DNA from 3 places in the Halomonas sp. 113 genome. Region 3 is predicted to be linked to each of the others. Evidence: predicted binding sites of a transcription regulator. Region 3 holds the regulator's gene; each other region holds the start of a gene.
What was found. The regulator FliA, encoded in region 3, starts transcription of late flagellar genes. The targets are predictions, from matches to a motif close to CTAAAGTTNNNNNNNNNNCNGCCGATA.
Positions count from the first base shown of each region.

Region 1: YERSI8AC_RS19565 (flagellin N-terminal helical domain-containing protein) is a predicted target of FliA. The motif match lies at 3,483-3,509, and genes of this name have one in related genera.
Region 2: YERSI8AC_RS04995 (MbtH family protein) is a predicted target of FliA. The motif match lies at 3,760-3,786, and genes of this name have one in related genera.

Region 1 covers NZ_LR881453.1:4,150,630-4,155,996, reverse strand. The annotation lists gene fliD (flagellar filament capping protein FliD) at 1-1,076, shown strand, start outside; gene YERSI8AC_RS19575 (flagellin N-terminal helical domain-containing protein) at 1,248-2,150, shown strand; gene YERSI8AC_RS19570 (flagellin N-terminal helical domain-containing protein) at 2,446-3,333, shown strand; gene YERSI8AC_RS19565 (flagellin N-terminal helical domain-containing protein) at 3,580-4,446, shown strand; gene YERSI8AC_RS19560 (glycosyltransferase) at 4,736-5,367, shown strand, end outside.
Region 2 covers NZ_LR881453.1:1,025,552-1,030,918, reverse strand. The annotation lists gene YERSI8AC_RS05015 (AMP-binding protein) at 1-984, opposite strand, end outside; gene YERSI8AC_RS05010 (TauD/TfdA family dioxygenase) at 1,030-2,031, opposite strand; gene YERSI8AC_RS05005 (4'-phosphopantetheinyl transferase family protein) at 2,063-2,743, opposite strand; gene YERSI8AC_RS05000 (thioesterase II family protein) at 2,721-3,461, opposite strand; gene YERSI8AC_RS04995 (MbtH family protein) at 3,451-3,696, opposite strand; gene YERSI8AC_RS04990 (FecR/PupR family sigma factor regulator) at 3,925-4,143, opposite strand; gene YERSI8AC_RS04985 (RNA polymerase factor sigma-70) at 4,273-4,782, opposite strand; gene YERSI8AC_RS04980 (TonB-dependent siderophore receptor) at 5,055-5,367, shown strand, end outside.
Region 3 covers NZ_LR881453.1:49,912-55,278, reverse strand. The annotation lists gene YERSI8AC_RS00430 (sensor domain-containing diguanylate cyclase) at 1-410, opposite strand, end outside; gene YERSI8AC_RS00425 (OmpA/MotB family protein) at 434-1,108, opposite strand; gene YERSI8AC_RS00420 (motility protein A) at 1,114-1,935, opposite strand; gene YERSI8AC_RS00415 (RNA polymerase sigma factor FliA) at 1,976-2,677, opposite strand; gene YERSI8AC_RS00410 (flagellar protein FlhE) at 2,704-3,135, opposite strand; gene YERSI8AC_RS00405 (hypothetical protein) at 3,161-3,733, opposite strand; gene flhF (flagellar biosynthesis protein FlhF) at 3,730-5,367, opposite strand, start outside.

The DNA.
Region 1 (5,367 bases), 4.1 Mb from region 3:
GGCGCTATGAAGTCACCGTTACCCAATTGGCACGCTCAGGCAGCGCTGCTTCCAACAGCGTAGCGCTAGACCAAGAGCTAACAGCAGCCGATGCGACGCTAACGCTTAACTTTGGTGCTGGCGGAACACAAACAAGCTACGATGTTGCTATTTCAGCGGGCAGTACGCTGGCGGATGTCCGTGACCAGATCAATGCGGATAAAGAGTCTGGTGTCACTGCTTCTATCGTTAATGATGGCACTGGATACCGCTTAGCGCTGAGCTCAAAAGAGACGGGCCAAGATGCTTCACTGGAGAGCTTCTCAGGTTTGGCATCGCTGACCATGGATGCAGCCACCCAGCGTTCAGGTCAGGACGCTGAACTGAATGTTAATGGCATTGCTATCACCAGTAAAACCAATCGCGTTGAAGAGGCCATCCAAGGCGTAACGCTTGATCTCACAGAGGCTTCTGGTGACCCCGTTACGCTGGTAATCGAGCGTGATGATGCGTCGCTGAGAGAAGCCATTGACGAGTTCGTTAAAAACTATAACGAAATGAAATCCACCGTTGGTCGAATGACCGCATACAACGGCGAAGGCGAAACGTCTGGCGAGCTAGTGGGCGACCGCACCGTGCGCACCATTGAAGACCGCCTACGCCGGGATATTACTGACAACCTCGGCACCGGCGATATTTCACGCCTTTCACAACTGGGCATCGCCATTGATGAGAAGGGGCGATTAAAGGTCGACGAGGATAAGTTGGACGATGCAGTAGCCAACAACCCAGAGGGGCTATCTGCCTTCTTTGCGGGCGAAACCGAAGAAGGTGGCTTTGCTGGGCGCTTAAACGCCACGCTTGAAGGCATTACGGCAGAAAACGGCATCATTCAAAGCTCAGTGACTAGTGCTGAGCAGCGGGTTGACAGCCTGGACGAGCGTAAGCTTCGTATGGAGGCAAGTATCGAGCGAAGCACAGAGCGTTATCGTAAGCAGTTTGGGCAATTGGATGGCTTGATCGCTCAGATGAACTCAATGAGTAGCTACCTCTCTCAGCAGTTCAGTATGCTGGGGAACATGCAGAAAAGTAATTAATAAAGAAACCGAGATTTTTGTTGAGACAATAGTTGAAAAAGTTACGTTAATTTACGGTAAAAAGAGTGATTTTTCTAAAGAAATTGGTGGGGCTGCCGTTAATTATCATAACGGCACCATAAGCGCCGCAAAGCAGGCCATTAGGCCAGTTCATCTCCAAGGAGTGTTCATATGTCTGTAATCAATACTAACATTACTGCCCTGATCGGCCAGAATAACTTGTCAAATTCGCAGTCTATGCTGGCAAAGGCGCAAGAGCGTTTGTCTTCTGGCCTGCGCATCAACAGCGCCTCTGATGACGCTGCTGGTCAAGCCATCGCCAATAAAATGACGGCTCAGATCAAAGGCATGGATCAGGCTAGTCGTAACGCTAGCGACGGCATCTCCCTCGTTCAGACCATGGAAGGCGGTCTTGACCAAATCAACGACAACCTACAGCGTATTCGTGAACTAGCGGTTCAGGGTGCCAACGACACTAATGCCGCAGAAGATCGTGATGCAATCGTTACCGAGATCAACGAGCGTCTAGCTGAAATTGATCGTGTAGCTGGCAGCAACAACTTTAACGGTACGAACCTGCTGAACGTCAGTGGTGGTGGTACTCTAAATATTCAGGTCGGCTCTAATACCGAAACTGAAGATGTTATTTCTGTTACTACTCTTAACGCCACTGTTGAAGGTCTAGATTTAGACTCAGCTGCTGGTGGTGTGATAACTGCTGCGAGTGGTGGTGCAGCATCGCAGTTCCAACTTCAAGGTACCAGTGGTGGCGGAGCTGCTACTAACGCACACGGCGATTTCCAAGCGCTAGTTGATGCTGTTGATACTGCTACCGAGACTCTGGATACCAACCGTGCCACCTTGGGTGCAACGCTTAACCGCTTTGACTCAGTGATTGATAACCTAGCGACGACGTCGACTAATCTCTCTGAAGCCCGCTCACGTATAGAAGATGCTGATTACGCCGTGGAAGTGTCGAATATGACACGTGCGAATATTCTTCAGCAGGCGGGTACCTCCATGCTGGCACAGGCTAACCAGACGCCGCAGTCTGTATTGTCTCTGCTGGGCTAATACCCTAGCTGGTAATCTGCAAAAGATAGTAACGACGGGGCCAATAGGCCCCGTTTTTGGTATTTAAGGCTGGCAAATGCTGCTGCAAACAGTAGCTTGAGAATATGGTTTTCTAATGATTGTTGGCGGCATGTAACGTCCTATACAGAATGGCAATTCGTTACGTCACAGAGCGTTACATAAAAAAAGCGTTTTTTTCTAAAGAACCGGGTGCGGCTGCCGTTAATTATTATAACGGCAACGCAGGTGCCGCAAAGCAGGCCATTAGGCCAGTTAATCTCCAAGGAGCACTCACATGTCTGTAATCAACACTAACATTACGGCCCTGATCGGCCAGAACAACCTTTCCAACTCCCAGTCTATGTTGGCCAAGGCGCAAGAGCGTTTGTCTTCTGGCCTGCGCATCAACAGCGCTTCTGATGACGCTGCTGGTCAAGCCATCGCCAACAAAATGACGGCTCAGATCAAAGGCATGGATCAAGCTAGCCGTAACGCTAGCGACGGCATCTCCTTAGTACAGACCATGGAAGGTGGTCTTGATCAAATCAATGACAACCTCCAGCGTATTCGTGAGCTAGCGGTACAAGGCGCCAACGACACCAACGCCACAGAAGATCGTGATGCAATTACCACCGAGATCAACGAGCGCCTAGCTGAAATTGATCGTGTAGCTGGCAGCAATAACTTTAACGGCACTAACCTGCTGAACGTTAGCGGTGGCGGCACTCTCAATATTCAGGTTGGTTCTAATACTGAAGCTGAAGACGTTATTACTGTTACTACGCTTGATGCAACAGTAACTGGTTTGGAGCTGGATGCAGGTAGTGGTGCTAGTGTAATTACAACAGCTAGTGGTGCTTCAACGTTCGCTATTGCTGGGTCTGGAAGCGACGCGGCACATACCAGCTTCCAAAACTTGGTTGATGCTGTTGATGTTGCAACTGAGTCGCTAGATACCGATCGCGCGACACTAGGTGCTACTCTTAACCGCTTTGACTCTGTGATTGATAACCTGGCCACGACATCCACAAACCTCTCCGAGGCTCGCTCGCGCATCGAAGATGCCGACTACGCAGTGGAAGTGTCTAACATGACGCGTGCAAACATTCTCCAGCAGGCGGGTACCTCCATGCTGGCACAGGCTAACCAGACGCCACAGTCTGTACTGTCCCTGCTAGGTTAATACCTTAGCAAGTAATGTTTCAAAAGCGAGTAATTACGGGGCCAATAGGCCCCGTTTTTATTTAAGGCAGACAACACCGAACTCGGTGTTAGTTGACAGTTGTCGCGTTAGCTAGGTTACAGTAGCTTACATAAAAAAAAGCGGTTTTTTTAAAGAAGTTGGCGGAGCTGCCGTTAATTATAATAACGGCAACGCAAGTGCCGCAAAGCAGGCCACTAGGCCAGTTAATCTCCAAGGAGCACTCACATGTCTGTAATCAACACTAACATTACTGCCCTGATCGGTCAGAATAATCTTTCCAACTCTCAGTCTATGTTGGCTAAGGCGCAAGAGCGCCTGTCATCTGGTCTGCGTATCAACAGCGCTTCTGATGACGCTGCTGGTCAAGCCATTGCCAACAAAATGACGGCTCAAATCAAAGGCATGGATCAAGCTAGCCGTAACGCTAGCGACGGTATTTCCTTAGTACAAACCATGGAAGGTGGTCTTGATCAAATCAATGACAACCTCCAGCGCATTCGTGAGCTAGCAGTTCAGGGTGCTAACGATACTAACGCTACAGAAGACCGTGATGCGATCGTTACCGAAATCAACGAGCGCCTGGCTGAAATTGACCGTGTAGCTGGCAGTAACAACTTTAACGGCACTAACCTGCTGAACGTCAGCGGTGGCGGTACCCTCAATATTCAGATTGGTTCTAATACTGATGCTGAAGACGTTATTTCTGTTACTACGCTTGACGCCACCGTAGATGGTCTTGGGTTGTCAGGTGGTGCTGTTACCGGCAGCACATTTGCAATTACTTCCGGTGGTGCGGCGGGTGTCGTTCACCAAGAGTTCCAAGACTTGGTTGACTCTGTTGATACTGCAACTGAAACCCTTGATACCAACCGTGCAACCCTGGGTGCAACGCTTAACCGCTTCGACTCGGTAATCGATAACCTGGCAACGACGTCTACCAATCTTTCTGAAGCTCGCTCGCGTATCGAAGATGCCGACTACGCAGTGGAAGTGTCTAACATGACACGCGCTAACATTCTTCAGCAGGCCGGTACCTCCATGCTGGCGCAGGCTAACCAGACGCCTCAGTCTGTACTATCTCTGCTGGGCTAATATTCGAGCCGGTAAAGATAAGCTAGAAAATAAAGAACGGGGCCAATCGGTCCCGTTTTTTGCTTGCTGCAATGTCTGAGTGGTGCTGATTGCGAGAACATCTACTTAAATACCTCTGCATTCGCGCCTTTGGTCACCGCGCTACCACGGTAAGATAGATAAATTGCCTTTTTTCTGTGTGAGCTGCTTCATGGTTAAGACCTCTTCTTCATCTACTAATCAAAAACGCAAGCCCCGCATATTATGGGCTAATCCATTCTGCCTGCTAGACTCCTCTAGCGGGGCCAGCATGACAGTGCGGCAAATGCTGTTGCAACTGGTAGCTTATGGGTATGAAGTCCAAATATTGGGCGCGACCGTATTTGATAATCCTAAGGGGATGGGAAAACTCAAAGAGCAATTTCCAGACCTGAACGCTCACTTGCACCAACTAATCGAAGCTGAAGATGGCCCACTGACTCATCAGCTGGTAGTGAGCTATAGCCATAACCGTAATCACTTTACGACCCACGAAGAAGGGCTGTGGTACAGCCAGTATCTCTACATGCTGGATTCATTTAAGCCGGATATTGTTTGGTTCTACGGTGGCCAAACCTTGGACATGCTTATTGCCGATGAAGCGCGTGATCGCGATATTCCTGTCGCTTTCTACTTGGCCAATGGTAACTATAAGTCACCACGCTGGTGTCGTGATGTCGACTTGATCCTCACCGATAGCCAAGCAACGGCGGATATGTACCGTCAAACGATTGGTTATTCAGCCAAACCGGTAGGTAAGTTCATTGCCCCAGAAAGCTTTATCGCTGAACGCCATGAACGAAATCGGCTGCTGTTTGTTAACCCCAGTTGGCAAAAAGGGGGCAGCGTATTTGTGCAACTGGCAGAAAAGCTAGAAAGAGAAAGGCCCGATATTGAGCTTGA
Region 2 (5,367 bases), 980 kb from region 3:
GGTGTCAGCGGCAAAGCCCGCTGGGCGGAAGCGCTCGATAAAGCCAATGAAGGTATCGTGGCGTACCGGCTCGGCGCCTGAGAACGCGACCCGCCAGCTAGATAAGTCGAGCGCCTCAAGCTGCTCGTCGCGGATACGCTCAAGACACAGCCGGTAGGCAAAATCGGGGCCACCGCTAATGGTGCCTCGGTGGCGGGAGATCGCTTCCAACCAGCGTACTGGCCGCTGTAAAAAGAAGGTGGGGCTCATCAATACCGCAGGGATACCGCGATAGATGGGCTGCAACAGGCCACCGATCAGCCCCATGTCGTGGTAAAGCGGCAGCCAACTGACGAAAACATCGTCGGCACCAATCGAGAAGCCCGTCTCGATAGCACGCTCGTTCGCCATCAGGTTGCCATGGCTGACCATAACGCCCTTGGGCGTGGCCGTGGAACCTGAGGTGTACTGTAAAAAGGCGAGATCACCACGCTTTGGGCGATGCTCAATCCAGTGTTCAGCGCGGCTCTCATCTACGGCATCCACGGGGATCAGTTCGGCGCTGCCGAAGCCTTCGCTTGCAGATGCGACCACATCGATAATCGTTGTAGAGGTGAGCACACAGGCGGCCTGAGAGTCGGCGGCAATGGCGAGCAGGCGCGCCAGATGCTGCTGCTTGGCCGACTCTGGAGGGAAGACCGGCACGGCAATCACCCCGGCATACAGGCAGGCGAAGAATGCCACCACATAATGTTCATCGTTATCCAGCAGGATCAAGGCACGCTCACCAGCCGGGAACCGCTGCTGGAGCTCGCTGGCCAGGGCGCGGGAACGCCGCTCCAGAGTGGCGTAGTCAAGGGTGGTCTCACCTTGAGCGCTCACTACAATCAGCGCCCTGTCGCTGGGCCTTTCCCGGGCCAGGCGACTTAAATGCTCAACGAAGCTGTGGTTAGCAACGTTATGGGATGGGTGGCTGTTCATTGTCTGGGCGTGCCTAATATTCATATGCGTACCTGCTGGAACTCCTGGCCGTGAGATGAGGCGTTATGTTTAGTCGTTGGAGAGGTTGCCGTGACCTTCCGCCATGGCGACGACGACTTTGCGCGGCCCTTTGAACGGCGTGCGTGCATGGGCGACCAGCATGTTGTCGAGCATCAGCACATCGCCTGCCTGCCAGGGGAACATCACCGTTTCGTCGGCCAGTACGCCGCGGATCTCATCGAAGATGGCATCGTCGATGGGGCTACCATCGGCAAAGAAGACGTTGCGCGGCATGTCTTCGGGGTCGAGCAGCTCTTCCAGCGACTCACGTACTTCTGGCTGCAGGTTGGAGACATGGAAAAGATGGCCTTGGTTGAACCACACCTGCTCACCGGTGACAGGGTGAGTCTCTATGCTTTGGCACAGTTGGGTGGTACGCAGGTCGCCATCGGGCTTCCACTCACAGCGAATACCCGCGCGCTGGCAGAATGCCTCCACTTCAGCGCGGTCTTCGGTGTTAAACACCTTTTGCCAAGGCATATCGAAATCGCCGTAGTTGCGTACGTAGAGAATGCCGGGGGCAAAGCGCTCGCGGATCTCTGCGGGCATACGGCGGTAAATAGCGCGGCTATCGGCTATCGGCGTCTCTCCCCCTTCGGGGGAAGCGGTGACACAGTGGAACCAGATTTTCATCGGCCACTCGCGGGTGTAGGCCTGCTCATTGTGGAGGGGAATATGTTGATGAGCGGGATACTCGGTCGAGGTATAAATGCCCGATGACACCGCTGAACGTGGCGTAGAAGCGAACTCATAGCTCAGCAGCGGATGACCAAAGGCGGCAGCAAACTGCTGAAAATCGTCCACGGAGGGAACATCGAAACCTCTTAGCAGCACCCCACCGACTCTAGTCACTAGTGACTCAATATCCGCACGCAAATCACCGAAGGCTTCCAGCAGCGGCTGCCCTGGGTAGGCGGGGGAAATCATAATGGGCAGCTCTGAATCAACAGGCCCCTGACGTTGGGATATGACGTTGGTTGGTTGCGTTAGTGTTGCGCTTTGGCTGTCCATTATTGATCTCCTAAAAAGTCGTTGAGTAGCGTTAACTCTGGGCATAGCTCTTTGCATAGCCCAGGGCAGCGGCATAGCCACTCGGCGCTGGCAGCGGCCATGCCTGCAGAGGTGATGACACGGGAAGCGAGTGCTTAAGGCAGTAACTAGCAGGCGGCACTGCCGCTGGGCTAACCGAGAGCGCTTGCAGATGGTCCGCGATTCCTAAACCCAAGGTCTTGAGTACCGCTTCTTTAACCACCCAGCGCTCCATGAAGGGCAGCGTGGCACCGCGAATGTGGTCGCGCTGCTCGCTCGGCGATAGCACCAGCCCGTGCAGCGGCGCCAGTTCGGCCTCGGATCGACGACGCTCAATATCGACCCCCACCGAGCCGCCGGGAGCGAGCGCGATTAGGGCGACATGGCCAGAGTGGGAAACATTGAAAGCAGGCCCATCAGCGTTTTCCAACTCGGGTTTGCCGTAAGCGTTCTGAGTGAACACCAGCTTTTCTGGCGCTATACCGGTGTGCGCGGATAGCAGTCGCCGCAGGGCAGCGCGTGTCGCCACAGCGCGTACGACATCGGCGTGATGGCGAAGCCGCTGGGCGCGCTGCCACTCGGCTCGACTCAGCAACCGATCATCTTCGTCAGCCACCGGGGCGTTCAGGTCGAGCGCTAAGCGCCAGACTTCAAGCCCCTCAGGAGCCCCTTCAGCTAACTGCAGGCGCTGCATGGGGCACCTCCTCAAGCCGTCGAGTCAGCGCCCGTTCGATAGTCTCCAGCACTTGTGCTTGCTGCTGGCGAATAAAGAAGTGCCCTCCTTCGAACCAGTCCAACGAGAACGCCCCGCCCGATTCTCGCTGCCACGCTTCTAAACGCTCTCTTTCGATATCGTCATCGCGCCCTGCGAGTACCTGTAAGGGATAAACAAGCGGCGACCCGCCGCGATAGCGGAAACTGCGGCAGAGGCGATAGTCCGCTGCCAACACATCAAGAGTGAGGCGCAGCAGTTCCGGGCTTTCGAACACTTCCTCTGGGGTGCCGCCCTGCTGGCGTAGATCCGCAATCAGGGCTTTGTCGTTATCAAGGCCCGCCAAGCGTTCTGCGTCGCGCATTGAGGGCGCCGCGCTGCCTGAGGCGAACAGTATCCGCGGCTGAGGCCGCCCTACATCACGCAAGCGAGCTGCCATGCCGTAGGCCAACAACGCCCCCATGCTGTGACCGAACAGGGCAAAGTCGCCGCGCATCCGCGTTGCCTGCTCTTCGCACAGTCGCACGACCTGGGTCTCGAAGTCATCGATGAGCGACTCACCCAGTCGCTCACCACGCCCAGGCAGCTCGACGGGATATACCTCAATCCAGGCGGGCAACTGACGCTTCCAGCGCAGATACATGGTGGCGCTGGCTCCGGCGCAGGGCAGGCAGAGCAGTCTTAAACGCTTAACCTGCATTCACCTGCTCCGCCTCAGCGTTGGCCTGCTCATCCATCCACTGGCGCAGCGAGAGTGGCCGCATATCGGTCCAGGTTTTTTCGACGTAGTCGAGGCAGGTTGGCTTATCGCCGAGTACGCCGGTATCGGTCCAGCCAGCGGGAATCGCTTTCCATTCTGGCCAGAGGGAGTACTGCTCTTCGTGGTTGACTAATACGCGGAAAACACCATCTTCACGATCAAAACAACTTGTCATGGGACTAACCTCATCGTTGCCAAAGGAATGAGAAATAAAATGCAATTACTTCTCATTACTCAATGACGAGTGAGGCACATGAAAATTTAATGTGAAGGAAGAAGAAAGTAGAAAAAATACGTGCGGGGGCTATACGGCTCTAGCGCTTAAAAACGCGACAGCCGTGAAATCATCAATGAAGAAAACCAGGGGGAACAAAAAACGGAGTGGGCAAAAAGCAGCGATTTGTCAGTTGCGCTCATCACTGCGCGGAATCATCCCCGTTAGCAGCCATAGCTGTTCGGCTTCACGAAATACACGGCGGTGCTGAGAAGAAGCCGCTAACCACGCATGAAGCGCCTCGCGATCAGCGTCGCTCAACGTCTCTTCATGCTCGCGCATCAGCCAGTCTAGCGCCGTTTGCCAAACGGCATCATCGCCGCTGTCGTTATCCATCGTTACTGTCAAACCTCGCTACTGCTGCCTGCTGAACACCTGTCTCGGGAAGCGTGTAATATTATCAACGCTATTTGCTGACAGTGTAACAAAGCGACAACAAAGAAGGGACGGAACGTGGGCTTACCGATCTGGCAACGTTTAACCTTGTAGCGACTGGCGGCAATGCGTCAATGCATCGCGAATCATAAAATTAACTAACGTGGTGGAAATACCTAACAAGTGGGCCACTTCCCGCTGCGTATGACTTCCCGAACGATAGAGCTCAAAAGCGCGCCGCGTACGCTCGGGCAGCTCATCCAAAGCGTTAACCACCTGGGCCAAGGCCTGGCGATCAATCGCGATCACCTCTGGGGAGTGTGACGCGTAAGAGGTGGTATCCCCTTCCTCTTCTTTTGCAAACAAAGTTGACTCAAACGCCGAACGGCGGCAGCGGTCAATGGCGAGGTTGCGCACCACACGTGACACGTAAGATATAGGCTGCTTCACCTCAAAAAGCGTGGTTGCTTCCGAAATTTTTAGATAGGCGTCCTGCACGACATCATCGGCTTGATCAGCATTGCCCAAGACTCTTGCGGCGACACAGCAGAGCCGGGGCCGCTGATTAACGAAGATATCTTCTAACTCAGCGCTCCAGGTCTGGGTATCCACAGCTCGGCCTCCTGCCTTGATTAACACCACGGAATAAATGGCAATAATTATTATTTGCGTTAGAGCCTGGCAAGTCAACTGGTGAGAGCTAACTCACTTTTTATAACGATATGCTTGTTGACGTTATTTTCAGAAGCCACGACCTTCACCTGCTTGGGCAGACTTGCCCAAGCTCATTAAGCAGCGTTGACACTGCATAAAAGACATTCATAATACAAACAATAATGATTAACATTAAAAATTAAAACGAACTCTATGCAAGGAGAATATTCTTGAACCAACCTACTTTCCGCAAGCGGTGGCTAACGGCTGCCGTTGCAGTGGCTGTCTGCAACACGCCGACGGCTGTGTTTGCTCAGCAGGCCGAACAGAGGGCATCTTCAGGTAGTGAAACCTCCACCGCGCTACCCACACTGCAAGTCACGGAAAGTCGTCTTTATGAAGAAGCTACAGGGCCTGTGCTGGGTATTGCCGCCACCCGCAGCGCAACCGGCACCAAAACCGACACGCCGATCATTGAAACACCGCAATCGATTTCCGTGATTGGTAGCCAGGAGTTTCGCAACTATGGCGCACGGAACGTCA
Region 3 (5,367 bases):
ACAGCGTTAACCAGGCAGTCGAGGAGTTCTTGCTGATGCGTCGCTTCAACCAAATGCCTCAGCCGCTCAGTCACCGTACCCAGCAGACGACGCTTACTACGGGGGTTGAGTGGCTCAATCTCGACAATGACCTGCTCACCCGCTCGATAAGCGTGGATTTGAAAACGTGCGTGTCGGTGCTTGGAACGCATAAACACTAAAGGGCCAGGGAGCCGCTGCTGCCCCTGCAATTCACGACGCACCCGCTGACTTAGCCGTTTCCCCAACACGCAGGCTAGCGTAAGCTGCCCATGTTCAGGGCGCTCAAAACCAATTAAGCGGGTTAAGTTAGTACTAGTAGTTTGGATGCAGCGACAATCGGCATCGACTACCAGCAGGGCTCCAAACGACTGCAATCGCGGGTGGTACATGGACACAAACGTGGCCTCGCAATCTATTCACCCTCGACCTGCTGCCTTAGCAACAACTCTACGCGACGGTTGGCAGCTCGGCCCTCCGCCGTTGCGTTCGGTTCCATGGGTTGGGTGTCGGCATAACCGACGGCCCGCATACGAGAGATATTGAATCCTTGGCGCTCTAAATGCCTCACCACAGCGATAGCCCGCGCTGATGAAAGCTCCCAATTAGAGGGGAAGCGGGCCGTTGAAATAGGCACGCTGTCGGTGTGGCCTTCTACCGAAATCTGACCGTCAAAACGGGTCAGCACATCGATAAGGCTTTCTACCACCTCTTGCCCACGGGAAGTCAGTACAGCTTGACCGCTGGGAAATAAAAGGCTGGTATCAATACGTAACGTGACCCCTTCACTCCCTTGCGAAACACTGACACCGGGGATGTCGAGCCCATCAAACTGCGGCTGAACCCCTGAATGGCGGGGCTGAATACCAGTGGCTAGAGACGCCAGCGGCAATGATGATACAGCGCTAGCCGAGCGCATGAAAGCAGTATCAGCCGCCTCACCGCCTCCCGGCGGTGTCAGTGAAAGCAGCAGCACAAAGAGCGTGATTAGCAGCGTCAGCACATCCAAATAGCTGGTTAGCCAACCCTCGTCACCATCGCCTGGCGACGGCGTCATTTCCAGTGCGTGGCGCGTATCACGGTCAAGCATCTGGCCTACCCCTTCGCCGCCGCACTAACCGACGAATCAGGCCTTGGTTTGACGCTGTTATCACGGATCTCATCGTGATAGTTAGCTACAAACGAGTTGAGGGTCTCTTCAATAAACGACGGCAGGCGGCGCTTGGTAATCAGCGAAATACCTTCCAGCACCATGTTCATGGTAATCAGCCGCTCTTCGGTGCGGCGCTCGAGTTTCACCGCAATCGGCTTAAACACCAAGTTGGCGAGTAAAATGCCGTAGAAGGTGGTGAGCAGGGCCACCGCCATGCGCGGGCCGATCACCTGCAGGTCGCCTGCGTCCATGACTTCCAGCATATTGACCAGCCCCACCAGGGTGCCGATCATGCCAAATGCGGGTGCGTAGGTGGCCATGGTACGGAATATTTGTGCCTCGGCATGCTCACGCGCTTTAAGACGGGCAATGCGCCAACGCAGCATGTCAAAAATTTCATCCTCTTTGGTGTTGGCAATGACCAGTTGGATCCCGGTACGCAAAAACGGGTTTCGGGTATGCTCCAACTCGCGCTCGACCGCACGTACATCGCCCTTAAACCAGAGTCGCGACATATCCACCAATTCGCGGATATCGTCACGCATATAGGTATTTTCGCGCCGGAATACCAAGCCCACCAACCGTACGACGCGGAGCACCTCTTTCAGCGGATAGCTGATAAAGGTTGCCGCTAGGGTACCGGTCACCACAATGGCCAAACCCGGCAAATTGATAAAACTTTCAGGGGACTCTGCGGTGAAAAACAGCACGCTCACCAACAGTAGTATGCTGGCAAATATGCCTATCAGCGTCGAAGGGTTCATCCACGGCTCCTTGCCGGTCACAAGTGAGTAAAAAGAGGTGTTATGCCGAGTCGTGTAAACGCGCGCGTAAGCGGCTGACGGCTTGGCTGTGCAGTTGTGAAACGCGTGACTCCGTGACGCCCAACACAGCCCCTACTTCCTTAAGGTTGAGTTCTTCTTGGTAGTACAGCGCCATTAGCAGCTTTTCACGCTCTGGCAGCGCTTCAATTGCCTCAATCAACGTTTGTCGTTGCTGGCCGTCTAGCAACTGCTCGAACGGTGAATTAGCCAATTCATTATTGCTAGGCTCGCCACCGTCGGCCACCAGCTCTTCAAACGGCAACAGTTGACCACTGTTGGTGTCGTTGAGGAGCTGCTGATACTCACTCAACGGCATTTCAAGGTGTTGGGCGATTTCGTTCTCTTCTGGTGCCCGTCCGAGCTGTTGCTCTAATTGACGAACGGCACTGTCAACCGCTCGCGCTGAGCGGCGCACGCTGCGGGGCAACCAGTCGCGGGTACGTAATTCATCCATCATTGCACCGCGAATACGCTGACTGGCAAACGTCGCGAACGTTGCCCCCTGGGTGGCATCGAAGCGCCCCAGCGCTTCCAGCAGCCCTACCATCCCGGCTTGAATAAGGTCGTCGAGCTCAATACTGGCTGGCAAACGGACCTGAAGCGTCAAGGCCTGACGTCGTACCAGTGGCATGTATTGCGTCAACAGCTCACTCTGTTTGATCCTGCCTTGTGCTGTGTACATCCTCTCGCCTCGCGTCTATCCAGCCTTCACTGATAGTTCACAATCATTTGCAGCCCCTGGACACGAACAGGCCGCTGCCCCGGACGTAAAGCGAAGCGAAAATGCAACGGCGCATCCGCGGCAAACCCCGCCAGGGCAGTGGTAGTCCCCCGCATGCCAGCTAACGCAACGCACTGCTCAGGATGGCACAGCCAAGCGTTTAATAACGCACCAGGGGGATATTGAAACTGCCAATGAATACGCCCGAGCTGTGCTGACTCCACATTGTTAGCAGCAGCAGGTGGGGTAGCGTTTTGGCTAGCGCTTGACCGATCACTCATCGCTACCATCAGACCTGGTATCTGGCTGCTCCAGCTACCGGGTGTCGCCTGGGCGTTTCCCGTTACCCCTGCTAGTAGACACCCTGTCAGCAGTACTGGGCTCAGTAGCAGTCTCCCTCTTAATAGCCAGCTTAGCATGCTTGGTCTCCTCGGCAGAGTGCGCTCATCGTGCAAGTACCAACAGCTCCATATTTAAGTAGTAATCAGCTGCCTCACGCAAGTTATTGAGCAACCCTTGACGCGGCAAGTGCGGCTCGTGGAGCGCCAGCAAACGGCGCGGCCCGCCACGCTCATGTAGTTGACGCAAGGTACGGAACATGGAAGCAAAGGTATCGGCATCGCTACTGATCCACAGTGCCCAACGGCTGTATTGATCGCAAAGTTGGGCTAGGTCGGCCGTTTCGGCCATGACGATATGAATATCCCAATCCTCAGGATCACCGGCCCAGCTTCGACCTAACGTCGACCACTGCCCTAATCGTGCTTTAACCTTGTTCACCTGGGCTGCACCACTACCCGGTAGTCCGACCACAATAAGCGGAATTTTGGGCCGGTGCGCTACCACCGTTGCTGGCTCTTCCACCGCTGCAGCTGTCGGCTTTAACAGAGAGCTAGGCTGTTCAGATTCCGGCACGTGTTCTGCCGCCGCAACATCAACTGTACCCTCAGCTTGCTGCTGTTGGCGCTGCAGGTTTGCCCACTTGCGTAGACCCGATGCTTGATCCTGTTCGCTCACGCCACGCCCTCTCGACTAACACTGCCCATTTGACGAATCGCATCTCGTGCCATAAAGGCGTAGACCAGTGCATCAAGCATGCCGGTATCGCGGCGGCGACGGCTGTTGCCTAATAGGTTGAGCAGATCGCCACGCAGCGTCTGCGCCTCCTCATCATCAGCAACATCGAGATGCCCGGCGACCGATGCCACACCGCTGGCCATCAATAGGCGAACTTCAGCATTTAGATCCCCGCTATCGGCCTCTTTTAACTGCTGCCACGCGCGACGCGTCAAGGCGGCCAAGCCTTCGCTTTGCAGCTGGGTTAACAGCAGTGAGAGCACCTCTGCTCCTAGCCGAGCGGGGGTAAGCCAGTAGCGGCGCGCCACTACTTTGGCGCTTTCCGGATCGCGAACTTCACCGAACCAGGCGAGTAGCGCCGTGCCGCTGGCGTCCTCGACTTCGGCGTAGGCAGTCCACAGTTGCACCGATTGGCCACGAAAACGCACGCCCACATGGTGCGTTAGCACACTGTCACTAAATAGCTGGCGGATAGATTGACGTTCGTGGTGAAAGCGTAACCGATGACTGGGGGCCACTTGGCTGACCCAGGTCAAGTGCTCGGCTTCCAGCCACGCTAGTGCATCCGGTTCAGGGAAGCGCGGTAGTAAGTGCACCGCAACGCCGCTCGATGCCGACAGAGCGGCTAAGCGTGGCTGCCACCCTGCGGCGTGGCGATGCTGCAGCCAGGGTAGCGCCAGCCAGGCACCATCCGTGTCCAGGCCAATGTCCGGCATTGCCCAGTCGCAGCCGCGCTCATTGCGCCGCGGAAACCACGCCATCCCTAAGGTGGTCTTTGCCGCTGGATAACCGGCAAGTAATGCATCCAAATGTGTTTCCTGCAAACGACTAGGCAGCGAAGCTAGGTTCCAGATCTCTTCTAATTCCGCAAACCCCGTGACGCGTTGGCGCAACCTCGCCAGTAGCGACGACAAACGACGCCCTTGGCCCAGGACATCCCGCGACCAGCGCGGCATTCCCATCGGCGCATCGGCACTTTGCACCCGTTCACGCTGAGGTGTCGCGGTACTCAGCGCTTGATCCACTAGCGCATCGGGGGCGGCAAGGGCCATATCTTCGGGCACCTGCTGGCCATTAGAGCCAAACAGTACGCGCATCCCGTGACGCATAATAATATCTAACACTGGAGCCAGACGTCCCGCCTCATCCTGTTTGGTGATAATACAGTCATCTAACTCTGCGCCCGCCGCCCGCGCGGCCTGACGGTAGCGCAGCACCACTTCTTCGAGGGTTTCCGGTTGGCTGGCAGCATTGAGTAGCAGCACCAAACGTACCCGCGAGCGTCCGCCTTGCAGGTGGGCAATCTGCTCTATCACCCGCTGGTCACGCTGACTCATGCCTACGGTGTCGATAATTACCCACTGCTTGCCCTGCAGGCGGCCCAGCAAATCGTCGATGGGCTGTTCGGCATCCAAGGCGTACATCGGGGTATCCAGCAGGCGCGCATAAATGCGCAACTGCTCATGGGCACCGATCCGGAAGCTGTCGGTGGTAACCAGCGCTACCGGGCGCGTGCCGTGGCGCATCACAAAACGAGCGGCCAGCTTGGCGGTGGTGGTGGTTTTACCTACCCC